3 regions of the Streptomyces sp. NPDC046925 genome follow, and region 1 is predicted to be linked to each of the others. Evidence: riboswitches for the same ligand, from Rfam matches in the RefSeq annotation. Region 1 holds a riboswitch; each other region holds the start of a gene.
What was found. A riboswitch is a leader RNA that binds a small molecule or an ion and turns the genes downstream of it on or off. The one in region 1 is predicted to bind cyclic di-AMP.
Positions count from the first base shown of each region.

Region 2: linked by a shared signal. The riboswitch ahead of ABZ906_RS44990 (transglycosylase family protein) and the one ahead of ABZ906_RS30650 (C40 family peptidase) in region 1 are both predicted to bind cyclic di-AMP.
Region 3: linked by a shared signal. The riboswitch ahead of ABZ906_RS34475 (C40 family peptidase) and the one ahead of ABZ906_RS30650 (C40 family peptidase) in region 1 are both predicted to bind cyclic di-AMP.

Region 1 covers NZ_JBEYWZ010000009.1:73,120-80,205, reverse strand. The annotation lists gene ABZ906_RS30665 (amidase) at 1-1,192, opposite strand, end outside; gene ABZ906_RS30660 (ATP-dependent Clp protease proteolytic subunit) at 1,493-2,143, shown strand; partial or broken gene ABZ906_RS30655 (hypothetical protein) at 2,151-2,460, shown strand; cyclic di-AMP (ydaO/yuaA leader) riboswitch at 2,815-2,990, shown strand; gene ABZ906_RS30650 (C40 family peptidase) at 2,994-3,467, shown strand; gene ABZ906_RS30645 (DUF6328 family protein) at 3,601-4,170, shown strand; gene ABZ906_RS30640 (LysE family translocator) at 4,148-4,840, opposite strand; gene ABZ906_RS30635 (LysR family transcriptional regulator) at 4,981-5,892, shown strand; gene ABZ906_RS30630 (ATP-binding protein) at 5,881-6,348, opposite strand; gene ABZ906_RS30625 (helix-turn-helix transcriptional regulator) at 6,617-7,086, shown strand, end outside.
Region 2 covers NZ_JBEYWZ010000023.1:55,832-62,917, reverse strand. The annotation lists gene ABZ906_RS45000 (cytochrome P450) at 1-967, shown strand, start outside; gene ABZ906_RS44995 (transglycosylase family protein) at 1,104-2,111, shown strand; cyclic di-AMP (ydaO/yuaA leader) riboswitch at 2,293-2,485, shown strand; gene ABZ906_RS44990 (transglycosylase family protein) at 2,489-3,190, shown strand; gene eno (phosphopyruvate hydratase) at 3,484-4,764, shown strand; gene ABZ906_RS44980 (septum formation initiator family protein) at 4,867-5,346, shown strand; gene ABZ906_RS44975 (DUF501 domain-containing protein) at 5,466-6,002, shown strand; gene ABZ906_RS44970 (Ppx/GppA phosphatase family protein) at 5,999-6,925, shown strand.
Region 3 covers NZ_JBEYWZ010000011.1:160,796-167,881, forward strand. The annotation lists gene ABZ906_RS34460 (hypothetical protein) at 1-392, opposite strand, end outside; gene ABZ906_RS34465 (NlpC/P60 family protein) at 469-1,518, opposite strand; gene ABZ906_RS34470 (hypothetical protein) at 1,838-2,191, shown strand; gene ABZ906_RS34475 (C40 family peptidase) at 2,258-3,460, opposite strand; cyclic di-AMP (ydaO/yuaA leader) riboswitch at 3,468-3,625, opposite strand; gene ABZ906_RS34480 (ATP-dependent DNA helicase) at 3,870-6,437, shown strand; gene ABZ906_RS34485 (M23 family metallopeptidase) at 6,459-7,086, opposite strand, start outside.

The sequences.
Region 1 (7,086 bases):
TGGTGGGCAGAATCAGGGCGTCGTACCGCTCGAAGAACTCCCGCACCCGGTGGAACAGCTGGCCGTGCAGCACGGTGGCGCGCTCCAGGTCGATGCCGGTGAGTGCGCGCCCCTGTTGTACGTTCCGCACCAGGCTGGGTTTGATCCGGTCGGCCGCTGTCCGCGTGAGCGCACCGAGCGCCAGATGGAACTGCCAGGCACGGAAGGTCCGGAACACCTCGTCGGCGCCGGAGAGATCCGGGCACGCCTCCTCGACCGTGCACCCGAGACCGGCGAAGGCCGTGACCGCGGGCGCGAGCACATCGGTGACCTCGCGGTCGACCGGCACCGCTCCTCCCAGGTCCGGCGACCAGGCGATCCGCAGTCCCGTCAGATCGCGTTCCAGCGACCCGGCGAACGCACTCCCCGGCGTCTCCAGGGAGATCGGCGAACGCGGGTCGGGACCGGCGACGACGGAGAGCAGCAGGGCCGCGTCGGCGACGTTTCGCGCCATCGGCCCCTGCACGGCCATCGTCGACCACGGGGTGGCGTCCGGCCAGGTCGGCACCCGGCCCGGCGAGGGGCGCAGCCCCACCACGTTGCAGAACGAGGCGGGGTTGCGCAGCGAACCGCCCATGTCGCTGCCGTCCGCCAGGGGATGCATGCCGCATGCGAGCGCGGCCGCCGCTCCCCCGCTGCTGCCGCCCGCCGACCGCGTGAGGTCGTAGGGGTTGCGGGTGGCGCCGAAGACCGGGTTGACGGTGTGCGAACCGGCCGCGAACTCGGGCACGTTGGTCTTGCCGATGGTGATCGCGCCGGCGCCGCGGATCCGCTCGACGATGAGCTCGTCGCGGTCCGGAACGTTGTCGGCCAGGAGCGGGGTCCCGTAGGTGGTGCGGATGCCGCGGGTGTCGTGCGTGTCCTTATGGGCGACGGGCAGGCCGTGCAGCGGACCGAGCGGTGCGCCGCGCACCGTTCGCTCGTCGGCGGCGCGCGCCTCGTCGAGCGCGCGCTCGGCCGTGAGGGTCACCACGGCGTTCACGGCGCCGTTGACCTGCTCGATCCGGTCCAGGTGCGCCTGGACGACTTCACGCGCGGAGAGTTCGCGGGCCCGGATCGCCGCGGCGAGTTCACGGGCGGTGAGGTGAACCAGACCGCCACCGGCGTCGGCGGTCCGGCGGGCGTCGGGGGCTTGGTGGACTTCCGGGTTCATACGGCGCTTTCGGCTCGGGGCGACTGACGGCGGACGACCGGCAGCGGGCGACCGGCGGCCGACGACTGACGACCGGCCGCCGGGTGCGCGACGAGCCGGAGTATGCCCATGCCGCCGCACCCGTCATCCGGCCCCGCGCACCGTCGCCCCGGCTTTCAGCGGGCGGCTGAAACACGGCACGTCTGTTGACTCCGGCGGGATCACCGGAACATGCTCCTCCCCACGACGTTACGTACGTCCTGTACATTTTTTACAGAAGCCTTGGGGAGCAGCCAACCCCCGGCAGAGGAGAGACGTGCCATGAACCGACCGTTCAACCGCTATGTCCTGCCCGAGTTCACCGAACGCACCAGTACGGGGCAGCGGACCCTCGACCCCTACTCGAAGCTCCTGGAGGAGCGCATCGTCTTTCTCGGCACACCGATCGACGACACCTCGGCCAACGACGTGATGGCGCAGTTCATGCACCTCGAATATCTGGCGCCCGACCGCGACATCGCGCTCTACATCAACTCCCCCGGCGGCTCGTTCAGCGCCATGACGGCGATCTACGACACGATCCAGTTCGTCAGCTGTGACGTGGAGACGACCTGCCTGGGCCAGGCCGCGTCGGCGGCCGCCGTCCTGCTGGCCGCGGGCACCCCCGGCAAGCGGTTCGCGCTGCCCGGCGCCCGGGTGCTGATCCATCAGCCCTCGATCGCCGAGCCGATCCACGGCCAGACGAGCGACTTGGCGATCCAGGCAGACGAACTCCTGCGTACCCGCAGCCAGTTGGAGGCGCTGCTCGTCCGGCACACGGGCCAAAGCCCGCAGCGCATCGCCGCCGACATCGAGCGCGACAAGATCCTCAGCGCCCCCGAGGCGGTCGAGTACGGCCTGGTGGACCGGATCATCGCGAGCCGCAAGTCATCCCTCGACACCGCGAATCTCGACACCCCGGACGCGAGGTGACCCGCCGGTGCTGCCGCCCGAACTCCCTCCATTGCCCGCACTCACTCGCGCCGAGGGCGAGTTGATCGACCGGTATCTCGAAGTGGTCGACCTGGTGGGCCGGATCAACCCCGCACGCGCCACGGACACCTACGGCGGATTGCGCGCCGCCCAGGCCCTGGTCGGCAGCGCGACGGCCCTGCGGGACGCCCTGACGCTCATGCACCAGCGGGGGCGAAAGTGCCGTGCACGCACCGACGCTGGCCAGAGCGCTGCGTGTCCTCGACGGAGAGCGGCGGGCCGGACGGGTCACCGTGCCGCCTCCGCAGGTGCCCTGAGCCTCCGTCACCCCGCCCCTGAAGTCCGCACCGTCCGGGCCCACTTCCAAACGAACCAAACGGGCTACCTCGTTCGGCGTAGACAATTGTCGTCTTTCGGGCCGCCTTCGGTTGCGTCAGATGCGTACGCGTGGGCCGGAATTCTTCGTTCCGGTGCTGGTCGAACGATCGTCGGACCCCTCGGGCCGATTCCGAATCCCACCCTGTCCACCCGAACGGTTCAGTCGTGAGGATGTTCACAAAACGCCGTTTCGGCTCGGAATTCGACCACTTGACGGGTCAAGATCCCTTCCGACGACAAGCCCCCGCCACAGCGGCGGGGCGGTCCGGGCGGACGCCGAGTCCTGCCGCCGCCCGGATGACCGGTCGACATCGGTGCATCGGCAGGAGTGGAGGACCCAAGCAAGACGGGTCGTCGGTCCGGAAGGTCCGGACGCCGACCCTTGGGGTGAAGCCGCACACCGCGGCCGGGCAACTTCGCCAGCCCGAATCCGACAGGTCATCCTTCACAGGCGGCTGACGAAGGGTTGCGCATGACCGCGCTGAATCATGTTCCGTCGCTGCTCACCAGGGCCGGTTCGGTATCCGCCCTCACGCTCGCCGTCGTAGGCGGCACGCTCGCGGCGCCGGGACTCACGCCGGAAGCAGAGGCCGCGACGCACGCGACCAAAGCGCTCAAGATCGCTGCCTCGAAGAAGGGCTCCCCGTACCGCTACGGAGCGACGGGGCCGTCCCGGTTCGACTGCTCGGGCCTGACCCTCTACTCGTTCAAGCGCGCGGGCAAGAAGCTGCCGCGTACGGCCGCACAGCAGTACAACAAGACCCGTCACATCTCCGCGTCCAAGCGCGTCCGCGGCGACCTGGTCTTCTTCCACTCCGGCCGGAACGTCTACCACGTCGGCATCTACGCCGGTAAGGGCCGGATCTGGCACGCCCCGAAGTCGAACACCGTGGTGCGGCTCGAGAAGATCTGGACGAAGAGCGTCTGGTACGGCAGGGTGCGCTGATCACCCGGCACTGATCGTCTGCCCGTCGGGCGGTGGCGGCGGCTTCCCCGCCACCGCCCGACCGGCCCCCGCGAGCCCCCTGACCGGCGCGCCCGCCAGGCGTGGAGAGCGTCGACGCGGATACTCGTGCGCCATGGCCGGAAACAACAGCTCCACCGCCCGGGACGAGCCACCGCGCGACGACCGGGACAAGCAGCCGCGCAACGAAACGCGCTTCGAGCGGGCCGACCGCAACTTCTCGGAGATCCTCCAGGAACTGCGCGTGACGCAGGCCGGCGTGCAGATCCTCTTCGCGTTCCTGTTGACGCTCGCCTTCACCGAGCGCTTCCCGTCGCTCGACACGATGCAGCGCGCCACGTACGTCAGCACGCTCCTCCTGGCCGTCCTCGCCGCGGCGCTGTTCACCGCGCCGGCCGCCGTGCACAGGTCGCTGTTCGGGCGGCAGGCCAAGCCGCGGATCGTACGGGTGTCGTCCCGCCTCGCCGGCCTCGGCCTGGTGGTCCTGGTGTTCGCGATCGCCGGTGCGGTGCTCCTGGTCGTCGACGTGGCGGTCGGCAGAACCGGCGGCATCATCGCGAGCGCGGGCACGCTCGTGGTGTGCTCGGGCCTGTGGGGCCTGCTCCCCCTCCTCGTGCGCCGCGCGGCGGACAGGGACAAGGAGTCGGACGCGCCCGACGACGTCAGGCGAGCAGAGCCTCGGTGAGGAGCACCAGGCCGAGGACGCTGAGCGCGCCGCCCGTGCCGCCCTCGATCGCGCGAACCGCCCGCGGCCGGCGCAGCCGGTGCCCGAGCCGGTCGACCAGGAGCGCGACGGTCGGGAACCACACCAGGGCCAGGGCCACGATGACGGACGCGAGCAGCAGTGTCCTGGGCATCGCGGACGTGCCCGCGGGCACGAACTGGGGCAGCACGCTGAGGAAGGTGACGGGCGCCTTCGGGTTGAGGGCGTTGGTCAGGAAGCCCTGACGCAGGCTGCCCCCGACCGCCGGCCGCTCCTCACGGCCCCCGTCACCCTCGCCATGGCCGCCCCCGCCACGGCCGTCCCCGTCCCCGCGGCCCTCCCCGGCGTTCGCGCCGAAGTCCCGGAGCGGCCGCGCCGCCGACCGCAGCGCCCGGTAGCCGAGGTAGAGCAGATAGCCCCCGCCCGCCACCTGCAGCGCCCGGAAGAGCGTGGGAACCGCCGCCAGGACCGCCGCGACCCCCGCCACCGCGAGGGCCGTGTGCACCACGAGCCCGCCCGCGACACCGACCGCGCAGGCGACCCCGGCACGGCGGGAAGCCAGCGCGTTGCGCACCACGACGGCGAAGTCGGCGCCCGGCATGGCGACCATGCCCGCGGCGACTCCGGTGAAAGCGACCAGTTGAGCGTCCATGCCACCCAGCCTGCCGTTCTTCTGCCTTCAGCAGGTATGTGCAATATCCTGGGGTCTGCCTTAAGCAGGCGTTTAGCCCCACGCCGGCGGACAGCGCCACACGGCACCACCGCCCGCCGGCTCCTGCACCGGGAGAGCCCATGTACGACCCGACGCGGCTCGCCGCACTGGTGGCGGTCTCCGAGGCCGGGTCGATCACCCGCGCCGCCGAGCGCCTCGGCTACACCGTGCCCGCCCTCTCCCAGCAGCTGGCCAAGCTCGAACGCGAGGCGGGCACCCCGCTCCTGGTCCGGCATCACCGCGGGGCACGGCTGACCGGCGCGGGCGAACTGCTGCTCGCCCGGGCGCGCCGGGTCCTCGCCGAGATGGAGCAGGCCCGGCACGAACTGGCCCGGCTTGCGGGCCTGTCCGGCGGCAGGCTGAGCGTGGGCACCTTCACCAGCGCCGGCATCCATCTGGTGCCGCCCGCGCTGACCGCGTTCCGCCGCGCCCACCCGGACATCGACCTGACGGTGCGGGGCTATGAACCGCCGCTCGGTGTCGCGGCCGTGGCGGCGGGCGAGGTCGATCTGGCGCTCACGCACACGTACGAACCGATGGACCCGGTGCCGCTGCCCGCGTCCGTGACCGCGGAGCCGGTACTGGTCGAGGAGCTCGTCCTGGTGACCGCGCCCGGCCACGCGCTGGCGAGCGCCTCCTCCCGGCTGCCCCTGGGCGAGCTGGCCGGTCACCCGCTGATCAGCATGGCGCCCGCGCATCCGCCCCGGCAGGGCGTGGAGTCCTCCCTCGTCCGGGCCGGGGCGACGCCCTCGGTCCTGGTGGAGACCCCGAACTACGCGCTGGTGTGCGCCCTTGTCAGTTCCGGGCTCGGCATCGCCGTCGTGCCGGAGATGGTGGCGCGGACGGCGGTGACGCCGGTGGGGGTGCGGTCCCTCGAGCCGGGGAACCTGCGCCGTACGATCTCGGTCGTCCACCGCACCGATGAGCCGCATCCCGCGGCGGACACCTTCCGGGCGCTGCTGAGGGGAGCCTTCGGGCGCTCAGCGGGGTGAGCGCCAGCCCGAGGGGGCCGCCGCTTCGCCGCGGACCGGCGCGGTCCAGGGCAGCGCGATCCAGACGGTCTTGCCGCCCTCGGGGGTGGGAGTGACCGACAGACGGCCGCCGCACTCCATGGTGAGCCAGCGGATGATCACCAGGCCGCGGCCGTTGTCCTGCTGGACGGCCGCGGGCAGGCGCTTGGGGTAGCGGGGATGGCTGTCGGTGACGCCGATGCGCAGCTGCTCCTCCCGGTCGAGTTCGACGTCCACGGTGAAGGTGGGCGACTGGCCGCGGGTGTGCTGGACGGCGTTCGTGGCGAGTTCGGAGACGATGAGCCGGATCGTGTCGGCCACTTCCGTGTCGTCCGGCAGGCCCCACTCCGCGAGGACGTTCGAGACGTACTTCCGGGCCGCGGAGACCGAGGCAGGATCGCTCGGCAGGGTGACGGATGCTTCCTGAAGGTCTGCCATGGCGACGTGTCCCTTTCCCACCGGGGCTCGGCTCCGACTCGTAGCGGAAGGCACGAGAACAGTCCCGGAATGGTGCTTTGCGCCAGCCTGCCACTCCCGGGCCCCTCACAGGTGGTCATCCATCAAGATGTGCATATATCTGTCGCTCGAAGCGGTGAACTCTGCTACGGAAGACCGTATTTGGGCGTGGGGCCGTCGCTTCCTCTACTGTCGCCGGTGAGAGGCCGTCGGAGGCCGGACAAGCGCCTCCGCCGGGAAGGAGAAGGACATGCGCTACGGTCCCGCGGTGCGCCGCCGGAAACTCGGTGCCGAGCTGCGCGAGCTGCGCACGAAGGCCGGGCTCACCAGTGGCCAGGCGGCCGATCGGGTCGGCTGGCATCAGTCGAAGGTCAGCCGGATCGAGACGGGGCGTAGCGGGGCCAAGGCCGCCGACGTACGCCTGCTGCTTGAGGCGTACGAGGCGAAAGACCCCCATCTGCGCCAGTTGCTGGTCGCGTTGGCGGGCTCGGAGGAGGACGGCGGGCGCGGCCACTGGTGGCATGCCTACCGTGACCTGCTGCCGCCCGCCTACCGCGACTTCATCAGCCTGGAGTCGCAGGCCCGCCAGGTCCGCACGCTGGAGACCAGCGTCGTGCCCGGCCTGCTCCAGACCCCGGACTACGCGCGTGCGGTGACGCGCGCGGCGCTCGACGGGCTGCCGGACGAGCAGGTGAACGCCCTGGTCGACGTCCGTCTTGC
Region 2 (7,086 bases), on a different contig from region 1:
ACGCCTCGTCTCCAAGGCCTTCACTCCCCGCCGCGTCGCCGAGTTCGCGCCCCGCGTGCAGGAGCTGACCGACGACCTCATCGACCGGTTCGCGGAGAAGGGGGAGGCCGACCTCATCCACGACTTCGCCTTCCCGCTCCCCATCTACGCCATCTGCGACCTGCTCGGGGTGCCCCGCGAGGACCAGGACGACTTCCGCGACTGGGCGGGGATGATGATCCGTCACGGCGGAGGGCCGAGGGGCGGGGTCGCCCGGTCCGTGAAGAAGATGCGCGGCTACCTCGCCGAGCTGATCCACCGCAAGCGCCTCGAACCCGGCGACGACCTCATCTCCGGGCTCATCCGCGCCTCCGACCACGGCGAGCACCTCACGGAGAACGAGGCCGCCGCGATGGCCTTCATCCTGCTTTTCGCCGGCTTCGAGACCACCGTCAATCTCATCGGCAACGGCACCTTCGCCCTCCTCACCCACCCCGAGCAGCGCGAGCGGCTCCAGGCCTCCCTCGGGGACGGGGACACCGGCCTCCTGGAGACAGGCCTTGAGGAACTCCTCCGTTTCGACGGGCCCGTCGAACTGGCCACCTGGCGGTACGCCACCGAGCCGCTGACCGTCGGCGGGGAGGAGATCGCCACCGGAGACCCCGTCCTCGTCGTCCTTGCCGCCGCCGATCGCGACCCGGAACGATTCCGGTATCCGGACACGCTCGACCTCTCCCGCCGCGACAACCAGCACCTCGGCTACGGCCATGGCATTCATTACTGTCTCGGTGCTCCGCTCGCCAGGCTCGAAGGGCAGACCGCCCTCGCGACCCTGCTGCGGCGCCTTCCTGACCTGCGACTAGCGGCGGAACCTGGTGATTTGAGGTGGCGTGGCGGGCTCATCATGCGTGGACTCCGCACCCTGCCCGTGGAGTTCGCACCCGCACAGCGGAGCAAATATCAGACGCCCGGGACACCGTCCAGCTGACATGCCGTCAAGACTGTGACTTTCACGTGATCTCCGCTGCATCGACTTGTGACAAGCGTTCGACTGCCGCTACGTTCACCGACGACTCGGCCTCCCGTGCCGCAGTCGTCGCTCCAGTCACGCGAAAGGCAACCGCATGCTCTCCGGCAATGGTCGTCACCGACGCCCCCGCCAGGCCCCGGCCCTGATCGTCGCGGCAGGAGTCGCAGGATCGGCGATCGCCATCCCGCTGCTCGGCGCCACCAGCGCGAGCGCGGCGGACACCGCCACGTGGGACAAGCTCGCGGAGTGCGAGAGCGGCGGATCCTGGAGCGCGGACGCGGGCAACGGGTACTACGGCGGGCTCCAGCTCTCGCAGGAGGTCTGGGAGAACTACGGCGGCCTCGACTTCGCCCCGAGCGCCGATCAGGCCAGCCGCTCGCAGCAGATATCCGTCGCCGAGGCGGTTCTTGACGACCAGGGCCCCAAGGCCTGGCCGAGCTGCGCCCCGGTCGCCGGTCTCACGCAGGGCGGCGCCGCCGCCGAGGTCGACCCGGGCGCGCCGATCACGACGGTGCCTTCCGACGAGTCGACGGAGTCCTCGGATTCGTCGGAGTCGACCAAGCCCGGCGGGTCGAAGGGGTCGGACGAACCGAGCGCGTCGCCGAGCGAGTCGGCCGACCCCTCGGACAGCGCCGAGCCTTCGGACGAGTCCTCGAAGAAGTCGTCGGACAAGGCTTCCGGCGAGTCGGGCGAGTCGGGCGAGTCCGGCGCCGACGACGAGTCGCGAGACAAGAATCACGACGAGTCGGACAAGTCGGATGACTCGGCCAAGTCCGGCCGTGACGATGCCACTTCGTCCGACCCCACCCCCTCGGCCGGTGACGGCGAGGGCCGCCACCGCGGCGGCAGCGCGGACGACGAGGCGGCGGAGGACTCCTCCCGCGAAGGTTCGGGCCGGCATGCCTCCCGTGGCGACGAGCGCCGGCAGGACGGCTCCGACGGGACGTACACGGTCCGCTCCGGAGACAACCTCTGGACCATCGCCGACGACCTCGACGTGAAGGGCGGGTGGACCGAGCTGTACGCCGAGAACGAGCAGTCGGTCGGCTCCGACCCCGACCTCATCCTTCCCGGTCAGAGCCTCGATTTGGGCGAAAAGTAGGGGTAGTTGGCGAGTCGCTTTGCGTCTGATGTCCAGATTGGCGCAAGTGAGACATGGGTCTCAAAGGCCCTGATCGTCTTTGGAATTCGGCCGGGGGCATGCCTACGGTCGTGACCGCTCGCCACAGCGGGCCCCGCCGGTCGGTACGCCGAGTCCTGCCAACGGCCGTTCGGGAACAGTCGTCGCGTAAGCGCCGTAGGCAGGAGCGGGGGACCCAAGGTTTCCGCCGGGCCCGGCCGTTCGGCATCGCGAGAGCGATGCGGAGGGACGGTCAGGAACGGCTAGGGGTTAAGTCGCGCTCAAGGAAGCGCGGCCGGGCAACTTCATCGGCCCGAACCCGACAGCTCACCTCGCAGGCGTCGGTGAGGGGATCACTCATGCTGTTTTCCAGCAAGGGCAAGCACCGCCGCCCGTCCAAGGCCACCCGTGTCGCCACGCTCGCCGGCGTCACCGGTGTCGCGGTCGCAGCCCCGCTGATGGCGGCCGGCCAGGCCTCCGCCGCGACGAACTCCGAGTGGGACGCCGTCGCCCAGTGCGAGTCCGGCGGCAACTGGTCGATCAACACCGGTAACGGCTACACCGGCGGTCTGCAGTTCTCGTCGTCCACCTGGGCGGCGTACGGCGGCACGAAGTACGCGCCCAGCGCCGACAAGGCCTCCAAGGCCCAGCAGATAGAGATCGGCGAGAAGGTTCTCGCGGGTCAGGGCAAGGGTGCCTGGCCGAGCTGCGGCGTCGGCCTCTCGGGCGCCTCCAACGAGGGTGGCGGTGCGCAGGAGAGCGCCCCGCAGCAGACCCAGGAGCAGCCCAAGAGCCAGCCCACCCCGCAGACCGAGCAGCCGCAGCAGGCCGCTCCGAAGGCCGCCCCGAAGACCGAGTCCAAGAAGACCGTCGAGACCCCGACCGGCAAGAAGGTCAAGAAGGGTGACGGCGAGTACAAGGTCGAGAAGGGTGACACCCTCTCCAAGATCGCCGAGGCCGAGAAGGTCAAGGGCGGCTGGCACAAGGTGTACAAGCTCAACGGCGACATCATCGACAACGCCGACATGATCTACCCCGGCCAGCAGCTCCACCTGAGCTGATTCTGGCGGGGCGCCTCGCGGACCTTGATCGTCTGCGGGTGTCCCGTGGCTGGCCGCGCAGTTCCCCGCGCCCCTACGGGCGCCACCCCCGTCCCCGCAGACTCCCCGCCCCCGGTGCGCGTATCCCCCGTACGCACCGGGGGCGGGGTATGTTTGTTCCGTTCGTAAACAATTCGCTCTCGGTTTGTCCACAGGACGGGCGGTCGGCTGGCTGTTGTCCGGGAGCCGGTTAGGCTCGTGTCCGCGGGGCCGATGCCCCGCGTACTCGCGTCACATCCCAGAAGGAGATGCTCGTGCCGTCCATCGACGTCGTCGTAGCCCGGGAAATCCTGGACTCCCGAGGCAACCCCACGGTCGAGGTCGAGGTCGGCCTCGACGACGGCAGCACGGGTCGTGCCGCCGTTCCGTCCGGTGCGTCCACCGGTGCTTTCGAGGCCATCGAACTCCGTGACGGTGACCCCAACCGTTACCAGGGCAAGGGCGTCGAGAAGGCCGTCCTCGCCGTCATCGAGCAGATCGGCCCGGAGCTCGTCGGGTACGACGCCACCGAGCAGCGCCTGATCGACCAGGCGATGTTCGACCTCGACGCCACCGACAACAAGGGCTCGCTCGGCGCCAACGCCATCCTCGGCGTCTCGCTCGCCGTCGCGCACGCCGCGTCTGAGGCCTCCGACCTGCCGCTCTTCCGCTACCTCGGCGGCCCGAACGCGCACCTGCTGCCCGTTCCGATGATGAACATCCTGAACGGCGGGTCGCACGCCGACTCGAACGTCGACATCCAGGAGTTCATGATCGCGCCGATCGGCGCCGAGTCGTTCTCCGAGGCCCTGCGCTGGGGCACCGAGGTCTACCACACGCTGAAGAAGGTCCTGAAGGACAAGGGCCTGTCCACCGGTCTGGGCGACGAGGGCGGCTTCGCGCCGAACCTCGACTCCAACCGCGCCGCGCTCGACCTCATCCTCGAGGCCATCAAGCAGGCCGGTTACGTCCCCGGCGAGCAGATCGCGCTCGCGCTCGACGTCGCCGCGTCCGAGTTCTACAAGGACGGCACGTACTCCTTCGAGGGCAAGGACCGCTCGGCCGCCGAGATGACCGAGTACTACGAGGAGCTCGTCTCCTCGTACCCGCTCGTCTCCATCGAGGACCCGCTGTTCGAGGACGACTGGGCCGGCTGGAACGTCATCACCGAGAAGCTCGGCGACAAGGTCCAGCTCGTGGGCGACGACCTGTTCGTCACCAATCCCGAGCGCCTGGCCCGCGGCATCGAGGAGAAGTCCGCGAACGCCCTCCTGGTGAAGGTCAACCAGATCGGCTCGCTGACCGAGACCCTCGACGCCGTCGAGATGGCCCAGCGCAGCGGCTTCAAGTGCATGATGTCGCACCGCTCCGGCGAGACCGAGGACGTCACCATCGCCGACCTCGCCGTCGCCACCAACTGCGGCCAGATCAAGACCGGCGCCCCGGCCCGCTCCGAGCGCGTCGCCAAGTACAACCAGCTCCTGCGCATCGAGGAGATCCTCGACGACGCCGCGGTCTACGCCGGTCGTTCGGCGTTCCCCCGCTTCAAGGGCTGAGCTGTTACTGGGCTCCGGCACCGCTGAGTAGTTACGTACGTCCCCGTACTCGGTCCCGTACCGTGTGCGGGGACGTTCGTACGTATCGGGGAGGCGGCACACATGGCCGTGAAGGACCGCGACCGGTTCTCCACCGCGACCAGGCTGCGGCTGCTCGGCGAGCAGACCGCGGAGCGTGTCTACCGCTCCCAGACCAAACGGCAGGCGCGCCGCTCCCGGCTCACGGGACGCGCCGCGCTCCTGGCGCTCGTGCTCTGCTCGCTGGTCGTCGCGCTCGCCTATCCGATAAGGCAGTACGTCTCCCAGCGCCAGGAGATCGCCGAGCAGCGCAAGGAGCAGGCCGAGCGCCGCGAGAACGTCGAGAAGCTGCGGGACGAGAAGGCCCGCTGGCGGGACGACGCGTACGCGGAGCAGCGCATCCGGGACCGCCTGCACTACGTGATGCCGGGCGAGACCGGCTATACGGTGATCGATCCCGCGGCGGCGAACAAACAGCGCTCCGACCAGGGGGCGGCCGCCAGGCCCTGGTACTCCAACGTCTGGGACGGCGTCGACAAGGCGGACCGCCCGGACGAGGACTGACCTTCTCCCACCAGTACCTCTCGCAGAGAACCCACCTCTCCTAGAGAACCCACCTCTCCTAGAGAACCCACCTCTCCTAGAGAACCCACCTCTCGTAGAGAACCGATCGAAAGACAGGCATGGAAACGCCCCCGCCGACCACCCCGCGCACCGAGCCCACCGACGCCGACGTCGAGGCCTTCAAGCAGCAGCTCGGCCGTCCGCCGCGCGGCCTGCGGGCCATCGCCCACCGCTGCCCGTGCGGGCAGCCGGACGTCGTCGAGACGGCGCCGCGCCTGCCGGACGGGACGCCGTTCCCGACGACGTACTACCTGACGTGCCCGCGGGCCGCCTCCGCGATCGGCACGCTCGAGGCCAACGGCGTCATGAAGGAGATGTCGGAGCGGCTCAAGACGGACCCGGAGCTTGCCGCCGCGTACCGCAAGGCGCACGAGGACTACATCGCGCGCCGTGACGCCATCGAGGTCCTGGAGGGCTTCCCCAGCGCGGGCGGCATGCCGGACCGCGTGAAGTGCCTGCACGTCCTGGTCGGCCACTCCCTGGCCGCGGGCCCCGGCGTGAACCCCCTGGGCGACGAGGCGATCGCGATGCTCCCGGAGTGGTGGGCCAAGGGGCCGTGCGTCACGCCGTGCGCCGACGAGGAGCCCGCCAAGTGACCCGCGTGGCCGCCATCGACTGCGGCACGAACTCCATCCGCCTCCTGGTGGCGGACGCGGACCCGCGGACCGGTGAGCTGGTCGACCTGGACCGCAGGATGACCGTCGTCCGCCTGGGACAGGGGGTGGACAAGACGGGCCGCCTCGCCCCCGAGGCCCTGGAGCGGACCTTCGCCGCCTGCCGCGAGTACGCGCGGATCATCAAGGAGCACGGCGCCGAACGCCTCCGCTTCGTGGCGACCTCCGCGTCCCGCGACGCGGAGAACCGCGACGACTTCGTCCGCGGGGTCCTGGACATCCTCGGCGTCGAGCCGGAGGTCATCAGCGGCGACCAGGAGGCCGAGTTCTCCTTCACGGGCGCGACGAAGGAGCTGACGGGCAGCGACCACCTGGCCAAGCCCTACCTCGTCGTGGACATCGGCGGCGGCTCCACGGAGTTCGTCGTCGGCGACGACGGGGTCCGCGCCGCCCGCTCCGTAGACGTCGGCTGTGTGCGCCTGACGGAGCGGCACATCCGCACCGACCCGCCCGCGCCGGCCGAACTCGACGCCGTGCGGGCGGACATCACGGCCGCGCTCGACCTCGCCGAGCAGACCGTGCCGATCGGCGAGGCCCGCACCCTGGTCGGGCTCGCGGGCTCGGTGACCACGGTGGCCGCGATCGCCCTCGGCCTCGACGCGTACGACTCCGCGGCGATCCACCACTCCCGCGTCTCGTACGAGCAGGTCAGCGAGATCGTCGACCGGCTGAGCCGGGCCACGCACGACGAGCGGGCCGCGATCCCCGTCATGCATCCGGGCCGCGTGGACGTCATCGTGTCGGGCGCGCTCGTCCTCCTGTCGATCATGGACCGGACCGGGGCCAGGGAGGTCGTCGTCAGCGAGCACGACATCCTCGACGGCATCGCCTGGTCGATCGCCTGAGCGCGTGATGTAGCGTCTGAGCGGCTGCCGGAGGGGCTGAAAGGCCCCCCGGCGACTTCCTGTCGGGAAACTTCGTGAAGTTCTTCACAAGGAAATCGGCTCGGTTGGACGAGATTCGGGGGCTCCGAGCCCCTGAATGTGACCCCTGAGGGCCTCGCGAC
Region 3 (7,086 bases), on a different contig from region 1:
GGGGAGCGCAGAGCGGAGTCCGACGCCGGGTTGCTGTCCAGGGCCAGCCAGCTGTCGGTGAGTTCGCGGGCCTTCCGGTCGCCGCGGATGCTGACCACGACGCCGAACACCGAAGGCGCGAGGGCTCCCAGGCCCAGGACCGCGCACAGCGGACCCATGAAGACCGCCATCGGGTCGTGGTCCTCGATCATCTCCAACGGCACCGTCAGAAGCGCCCAGCCGATGACGCAGCCGAGCGCGAACAGCCAGAGCAGCAGGATCCGGTGCACCCCCAGGGTGCGCCTGCGCAGCTCTTCGAGCGCCCTACCGCGGTCGTGCAGCAGTGCGTTGCGGTCCGGCCAGGTGCGCAGGTAGGCAGGCGGCGGAGGCGGGGGGAGCGTGCGACGGGGCATGACCCTGACAGTACTCGCGGGGCTGCGGCCCTCCGCCCGCCACCTGGACGGCCCTCACGCCACCCGTGCGGCCCTCTCAGGCCACCCGTGCGGCCCCGGCGAACGGCATCTGGCTGATCGGCGCGAGGCGTACCAGCGCGCTCGGGTTCGGGGCGTGGATCATCTGGCCGTCGCCCACGTAGATCCCGACATGGCTGATGCCCTGGTAGAAGAAGACCAGGTCGCCGGGCTGGAGTTGAGAACGCGGGACCCGTTCGCCCTCGGTGATCTGCGCGTACGTCGTGCGCGGCAGGGCGATCCCCGCGGACCGGTAGGCGGCCTGGGTGAGCCCCGAGCAGTCGAAGGCGTCCGGACCGGTGGCGCCCCAGACGTACGGGCTGCCGAGCGCCTTGTAGGCGTACGAGACGGCCGCTGCGGCGCGGGCGTTGGGAGCCTTGCCGGGGACGTGCGGGGAGCCGTCGCGGCCGGCCGTGCGGGAGGCCCTGTCCTGGTCCCCGCCCGCGAGGTCCGCGCGCTGGTCGCCGGTGAGCTGCGACAGCAGCCCCTTGGCCGCGTCGAGCTTTCCGTTGACGGTCTTCTTGTGCTTCTTCAGCTCCGCCTGGCGGGACTTGAGGTCCGCGAGGGTGTCGTCGGCCTCCGTGTGCAGCTGGTCGAGCTCCTGGAGCTGCTTCTGCACGCGGGAGACGGCCGAGGCCTGGCGGCTGTCCGCCCGGTCGGCGAGCGCGGCACGCTCGAGGTACTGGTCGGGGTCGGAGGAGAGGGCGAGCTGGACGGCAGGATCGATTCCGCCGCTGCGGTACTGCGCGGCGGCCATCGAGCCGAGGCCCTGGCGCGCGGAGTTGAGCTTCTCCGTCTTGCGGGCCGCCTCGTCACGCAGCTCGCCCAGGGACTTCTCGGCGTTCTCGGACTTCTCCTTGGCGCCGTTGTACTTCTCGGTGGCGATCTCCGCCTCGCGGTAGAGCGCGTCGACCTTGGACTTCACCTCGGACGGGCTGAGCCGTGGATCCGCGTGTCCCGTGCCGTCGAAGACGGTGGCCGTGGCCGCCCCGGCAAGGGCGATGGTGGCGGCGGTGCGGGCCGTATGGCCACTGAGCGAGCGCTGTCTGGGCTTGCGGTGCGCTGCCACGAAGGGGGGCTCCTTAAGGTTCCGGCGGCAGCCCGCACAGGGGGAGCGGACCGCCGCCGGATTCTCGGCGGTGGTGGCCGACTGCCGCCCCTGGTCCGGACGGCGGTGGGGAGCCGGTCACCTGACGAAGGACGCTAAACCTGGCGGTCACGACTTGGTGACGGATTGTCCGCAACTGACGGAAGTGCGCCGCCGGTGACCGCATGTGACTGCACGATCTGCCGGGCCGGGCGCCCTTCGCGCAGGTGTGTGACCGATGCGGCACTTGCGGCCGACCTGGCTGCGGAGTGGTGATATGACCCGGCTAGGCTCCGGAGCCATGGACGTTCTCACCCATCTCTTCGTCGGCCTGCACATCATCGGCATCGCCTCGCTCCTGGGTGGCTTCCTCACCCAGATGAAGCAGATGGGCCAGGGCACGGCCCGCTTCAACCCGGCGATGCTGCACGGCGCCCTGACGATGCTCGTCACGGGCGTCGTCCTGGTGGGTCTCAACCAGGCGGACGACAACCCGGTCAACAACGTCAAGATCGGCATCAAGATGGCCGTGCTGATCGTGATCCTCGCGCTGGTCTACGTGAAGCGCGACGAGGAGAAGGTGGACAAGGCGATGTTCGGCGCCGTCGGGCTGCTGACCGTCGCGAACATCTTCATCGCGGTGATGTGGACCTGATCCCGCCCCACTGACGTAAAACGGCCCTCCACGCGCGCGTGGAGGGCCGTTTTCGGCAAGCGATGGTTACGCGGGCCGCACCACGCTGTGGATCGGCATGTAGTAGATCGACTCGGTGCGGACGTTCGCACCCGGCTTCGGGGCGTGGATCATCTTGCCGTCGCCGATGTAGATACCGACGTGGCTGATGTCGTCGTAGAAGAAGACCAGGTCACCCGGCTTGGCGTCGGCCGTCTTCACGGTCGTGCCGACCTTCACCTGGTCCCACGTCGTACGCGGCAGGGAGATCCCCGCGGCCTTCCAGGCGTCCTGCGTGAGCCCGGAGCAGTCGTACGAGTCGGGGCCGGTGGCGCCCCACACGTACGGCTTGCCGATCTGCGCCTCCGCGAAGCTGATGACCTTCGCGGCCTTCGTCGCGTAGGCGCCATCCGTGCCGCCGGAGCCCGTGCCGGAGCCGGAGCCGGAGCCGGTGTCGGAACCGGAGCCCGAGTCGGGGGTCTCCTTGTTCTTCTCGCGCTCCTTGGCCGCGGCCTCTTCCGCCGCCTTGCGCTTGGCCTCCGCCTCGGCCTCCTGCTTGCGGGCCAGCTCGGCGGCCTTGCGCTTGGCCGCCTCTTCCTTCTTCTTCTCGATCGCCGCGAGCCGCGCCTTCTCCTCGGCCGTCAGCTCCGAGAGCAGCGTGCGCGCCTTGCCCAGCTTCTCCTGGACGGCCTGCTTGCTCGTCTTGAGGTCGTCCCGTGAGTCGCTCAGCGTCTGAAGGCTCTTGGCGGCCTTCGTGCGCTGCTTCGTCGCGGCGGCCTGCTTCGTCTGGTAGTCGTCGACCGCCTTCTTCTGGCGCGCGGTCAGCCGGTCCGACAGGTGGTTCTGGTCGAAGTACCCCTGCGGGTCGTCGGCCAGCATCATCGTGGCGGTCTCGGAGACGGCGCCGGTGCGGTACTGCGCGGCGGCGAACGAGCCAAGCTCCTGGCGGGCCTCGTTCAGCTTGTCGGTGCGCTCGGCGACGTCGTCGAGCAGGGTGTCGACCTTCTTGCGCTGCTTGTCGGTGCGCTCCTTGGCCGAGTTGTACTTCTGTGTGGCCACACCCGCCTGGTGGTAGAGGTCGTCGACCTTCTTCTGGACCTCTTCGAGGCTGGGCTTCTGCGGTGCGGACGGTGCCGCCTGCGCGCTCTGTGACAGCAGGGCCACGGAGGTGAGGGCCGCCGTCGTGATGCCGAGGGCGGGGGTTGCGCGCAGGGCGGCAATGCGGGTCCGCGGCTTGCGGTGCGACGCCAAGGGAGGCGACTCCTTCCGTAGACCGCCTACCGGGTTAGCTGTCGGGTTCGGGCGGGTGGTTCCGGAAGGTTGCCCTACAGTCCCGTACTGCGTACGGGACCGATTCACCCCAAGTTCATCGTGGGTCCCCGGCTCCGAGGAGATCGAACTCGGCGGAGGCCACCCGTTCCCGGCGGGGTTCGCCGGTGGGAGTACGAGCAGCCCGGGCAGCACGCTAGCCAACTCGTGTGGTCCGTGTGAAGGTTGATGTTCGATATGCCCGATACATTTTCGTTACTTTACGAAGCTCTTGACGTGGGCACGAAGTGCCGAAGCGGAGAGTGATCGTCCGCGAGCAGGGCGTAGGCGAGAGTGACGTGGCCGGAACCCGGGGCGGGTTGTCAGTGCGGCCGCCTAGACTCGGGAGGCGATGAGCAGCCTCTTTGATGACAGCTTCCTGGCGGACCTCAAGCCCTCGCGGGCTTCGGAGGAAGAGCCCCCGCCACCGCCCGAGGACAACACTCCGGAGTCCATTCCGGATGATCTGTTCGACGGGAAGTTCGACGCGCCCGCACCCCGCGACGCGCACTATCGCGGCGGCGCCCCGCGCCCCGTGATCGACCCGGCGGCCCTCCTCGACGGTCTGAACGAGAACCAGCGCGCGGCCGTCGTGCACGCGGACTCCCCGCTGCTCATCGTCGCGGGCGCCGGCTCCGGCAAGACCCGGGTCCTCACGCACCGCATCGCGCACCTCCTGGCCGAGCGGCACGTGCACCCGGGGCAGATCCTGGCGATCACCTTCACGAACAAGGCCGCCGGCGAGATGAAGGAGCGCGTCGAGCAGCTCGTGGGGCCGCGGGCCAACGCGATGTGGGTGTCGACCTTCCACAGCGCGTGCGTCCGCATCCTGCGCCGCGAGTCGAAGAAGCTCGGCTTCACGTCCTCCTTCTCGATCTACGACGCCGCGGACTCCAAGCGCCTGATGGCGCTGGTCTGCCGTGACCTGGACATCGACCCGAAGAAGTTCCCGCCGAAGTCCTTCAGCGCCAAGATCTCCAACCTGAAGAACGAGCTGATCGACGAGGAGACCTTCGCGGGTCAGGCCGCCGACGGCTTCGAGAAGACGCTCGCCCAGGCGTACGCGATGTACCAGTCGCGGCTGCGCGAGGCGAACGCCCTCGACTTCGACGACCTGATCATGACGACGGTCCACATGTTCCGCGCGTTCCCGGACGTCGCCGAGCACTACCGCCGCCGCTTCCGGCACGTGATGGTCGACGAGTACCAGGACACCAACCACGCCCAGTACGCCCTGGTGCGCGAATTGGTCGGCCCCTCCGGGGGCGAGGGGGACGACCCCGCCGAGCTGTGTGTCGTGGGCGACGCCGACCAGTCGATCTACGCCTTCCGCGGCGCCACGATCCGCAACATCCTCCAGTTCGAGGAGGACTACCCGGACGCGACGACGATCCTCCTGGAGCAGAACTACCGCTCCACGCAGACGATCCTCACCGCGGCCAACGCCGTCATCGAGCGCAACGAAAGCCGCCGCCCCAAGAACCTGTGGACCAACGCGGGCGCGGGTGCGGGCATCATCGGCTATGTCGCCGACACCGAGCACGACGAGGCGCAGTTCGTCGCCGACGAGATCGACCGGCTCACCGACGCGGGCGACGCGAAGGCCGGCGACGTCGCGATCTTCTACCGGACGAACGCGCAGTCCCGTGTCTTCGAAGAGATCTTCATCCGCGTCGGCTTGCCCTACAAGGTCGTCGGCGGCGTCCGCTTCTACGAGCGCAAGGAGGTCCGGGACGTCCTCGCGTATCTGCGCGTGCTCGCGAACCCGGAGGACTCCGTCCCGCTGCGGCGCATTCTGAACGTCCCCAAGAGGGGCATCGGTGACCGCGCCGAGGCGATGATCGACGCGCTCTCGCAGCGCGAGAAGATCTCCTTCCCGCAGGCGCTGAAGCGCGTCGACGAGGCGTACGGAATGGCGGCCCGCTCGGCGAACGCCGTCAAGCGTTTCAACACGCTGATGGAGGAGCTGCGGACCATCGTCGAGTCCGGCGCGGGCCCCGCCGTCGTCCTGGAGGCCGTGCTCGAACGGACCGGGTACCTCGCCGAGCTGCAGGCCTCGACCGACCCGCAGGACGAGACGCGCATCGAGAACCTCCAGGAACTCGCCGCCGTGGCACTGGAGTTCGAGCAGGACAACGGCGAAGCCGGTGAGAGCGGCGAAGGGGAGACCGAAGCCGCAGGGGAGACCGAGGGCGAAGGGGGCGCCGAGGCCGCGGAAGGGGACACCGAGGCCGCAGAGGACGCGGGCGCGGCCACGGCTGCTTCGGGCACGCTCTCCGAGTTCCTGGAGCGGGTCGCGCTCGTCGCCGACTCGGACCAGATCCCCGACGAGGAGGACGACGGCTCCGGAGTCATCACCCTGATGACGCTGCACACCGCCAAGGGCCTGGAGTTCCCGGTCGTCTTCCTGACCGGCATGGAGGACGGCGTCTTCCCGCACATGCGCTCCCTCGGCCAGGTCAAGGAGCTGGAGGAAGAACGCCGCCTTGCGTACGTGGGCATCACGCGCGCGCGGGAGCGGCTCTACCTCACGCGGTCCTCGATGCGCAGCGCCTGGGGGCAGCCTTCGTACAACCCGCCCTCGCGGTTCCTGGAGGAGATCCCGGAGGCGCACCTGGACTGGAAGCGGACGGGTTCCGTCGGCGCACCGGCATCCTCGGGTCCCGCGGCGGGAATCGCCTCCTCCTTGTCGTCGGCGCGCTCGCGCACCGGGGGCGCGCAGGGCTTCGCCACGCGCCGCGCCACGGAGAAGCCGGTGGTCGCACTGTCGATCGGGGACCGGGTCACGCACGACCAGTTCGGCCTCGGGACCGTGGTCGGAGTGAAGGGCACGGGCGCGAACGCCGAGGCGACGGTGGACTTCGGAGAGCCGAAGCCGAAGCGGCTGCTGCTGCGGTACGCGCCGGTGGAGAAGCTGTAACGCGCGCGGCGGCGGCCGGAGTTACGTCGGGTCGAGGCCGTGGCTGCGCAGCCACGGCAGCGGGTCGATCGCCGAGCCGCCGCCGGGACGCACCTCGAAGTGCAGGTGCGGGCCGGTGGAGTTGCCGGAGTTTCCGGAGAAGGCGATGGGGTCGCCTGCCTTGACCGGGCCGCTGGACACCTTGTGCGTGGAGAGGTGGCAGTACCACGTCTCCGTGCCGTCCTTGGCGGTCACGATCGCCATGTTGCCGTAGGCGCTGTTCCACTTCGTGGAGACGGTGCCGTCGGTGGCGGCGAGCACCTCGGTGCCGTACGACACCGGGAAGTCGATTCCGGAGTGCGCCGACATCCAGTTGATGCCGGCCTGTCCGTAGTACGCGCTCAGGCCCTGCTGCTTGACCGGCAGCGCGAACTTGGGGCGCAGGCGCTCCTTGCGCGCGGCTTCCTCGGCGGCCTTCTTCTCGGCGGCGACCTTCTCCGCCTTGAGGTCGATGCGCTCCTGGGTACGGCTCGCGCGGTCGGCGAAGTCACCGGCGTCCGCGGAGAGGTTGGCCAGCTGCGTGTCGAGCTTGTTGTTGGCGGCGGAAGGCTGCACGGACGCGGGGTCCGGAGCCGAGGCCGCCTGCGCCTCCTTCTCGTCGCCACCGCCG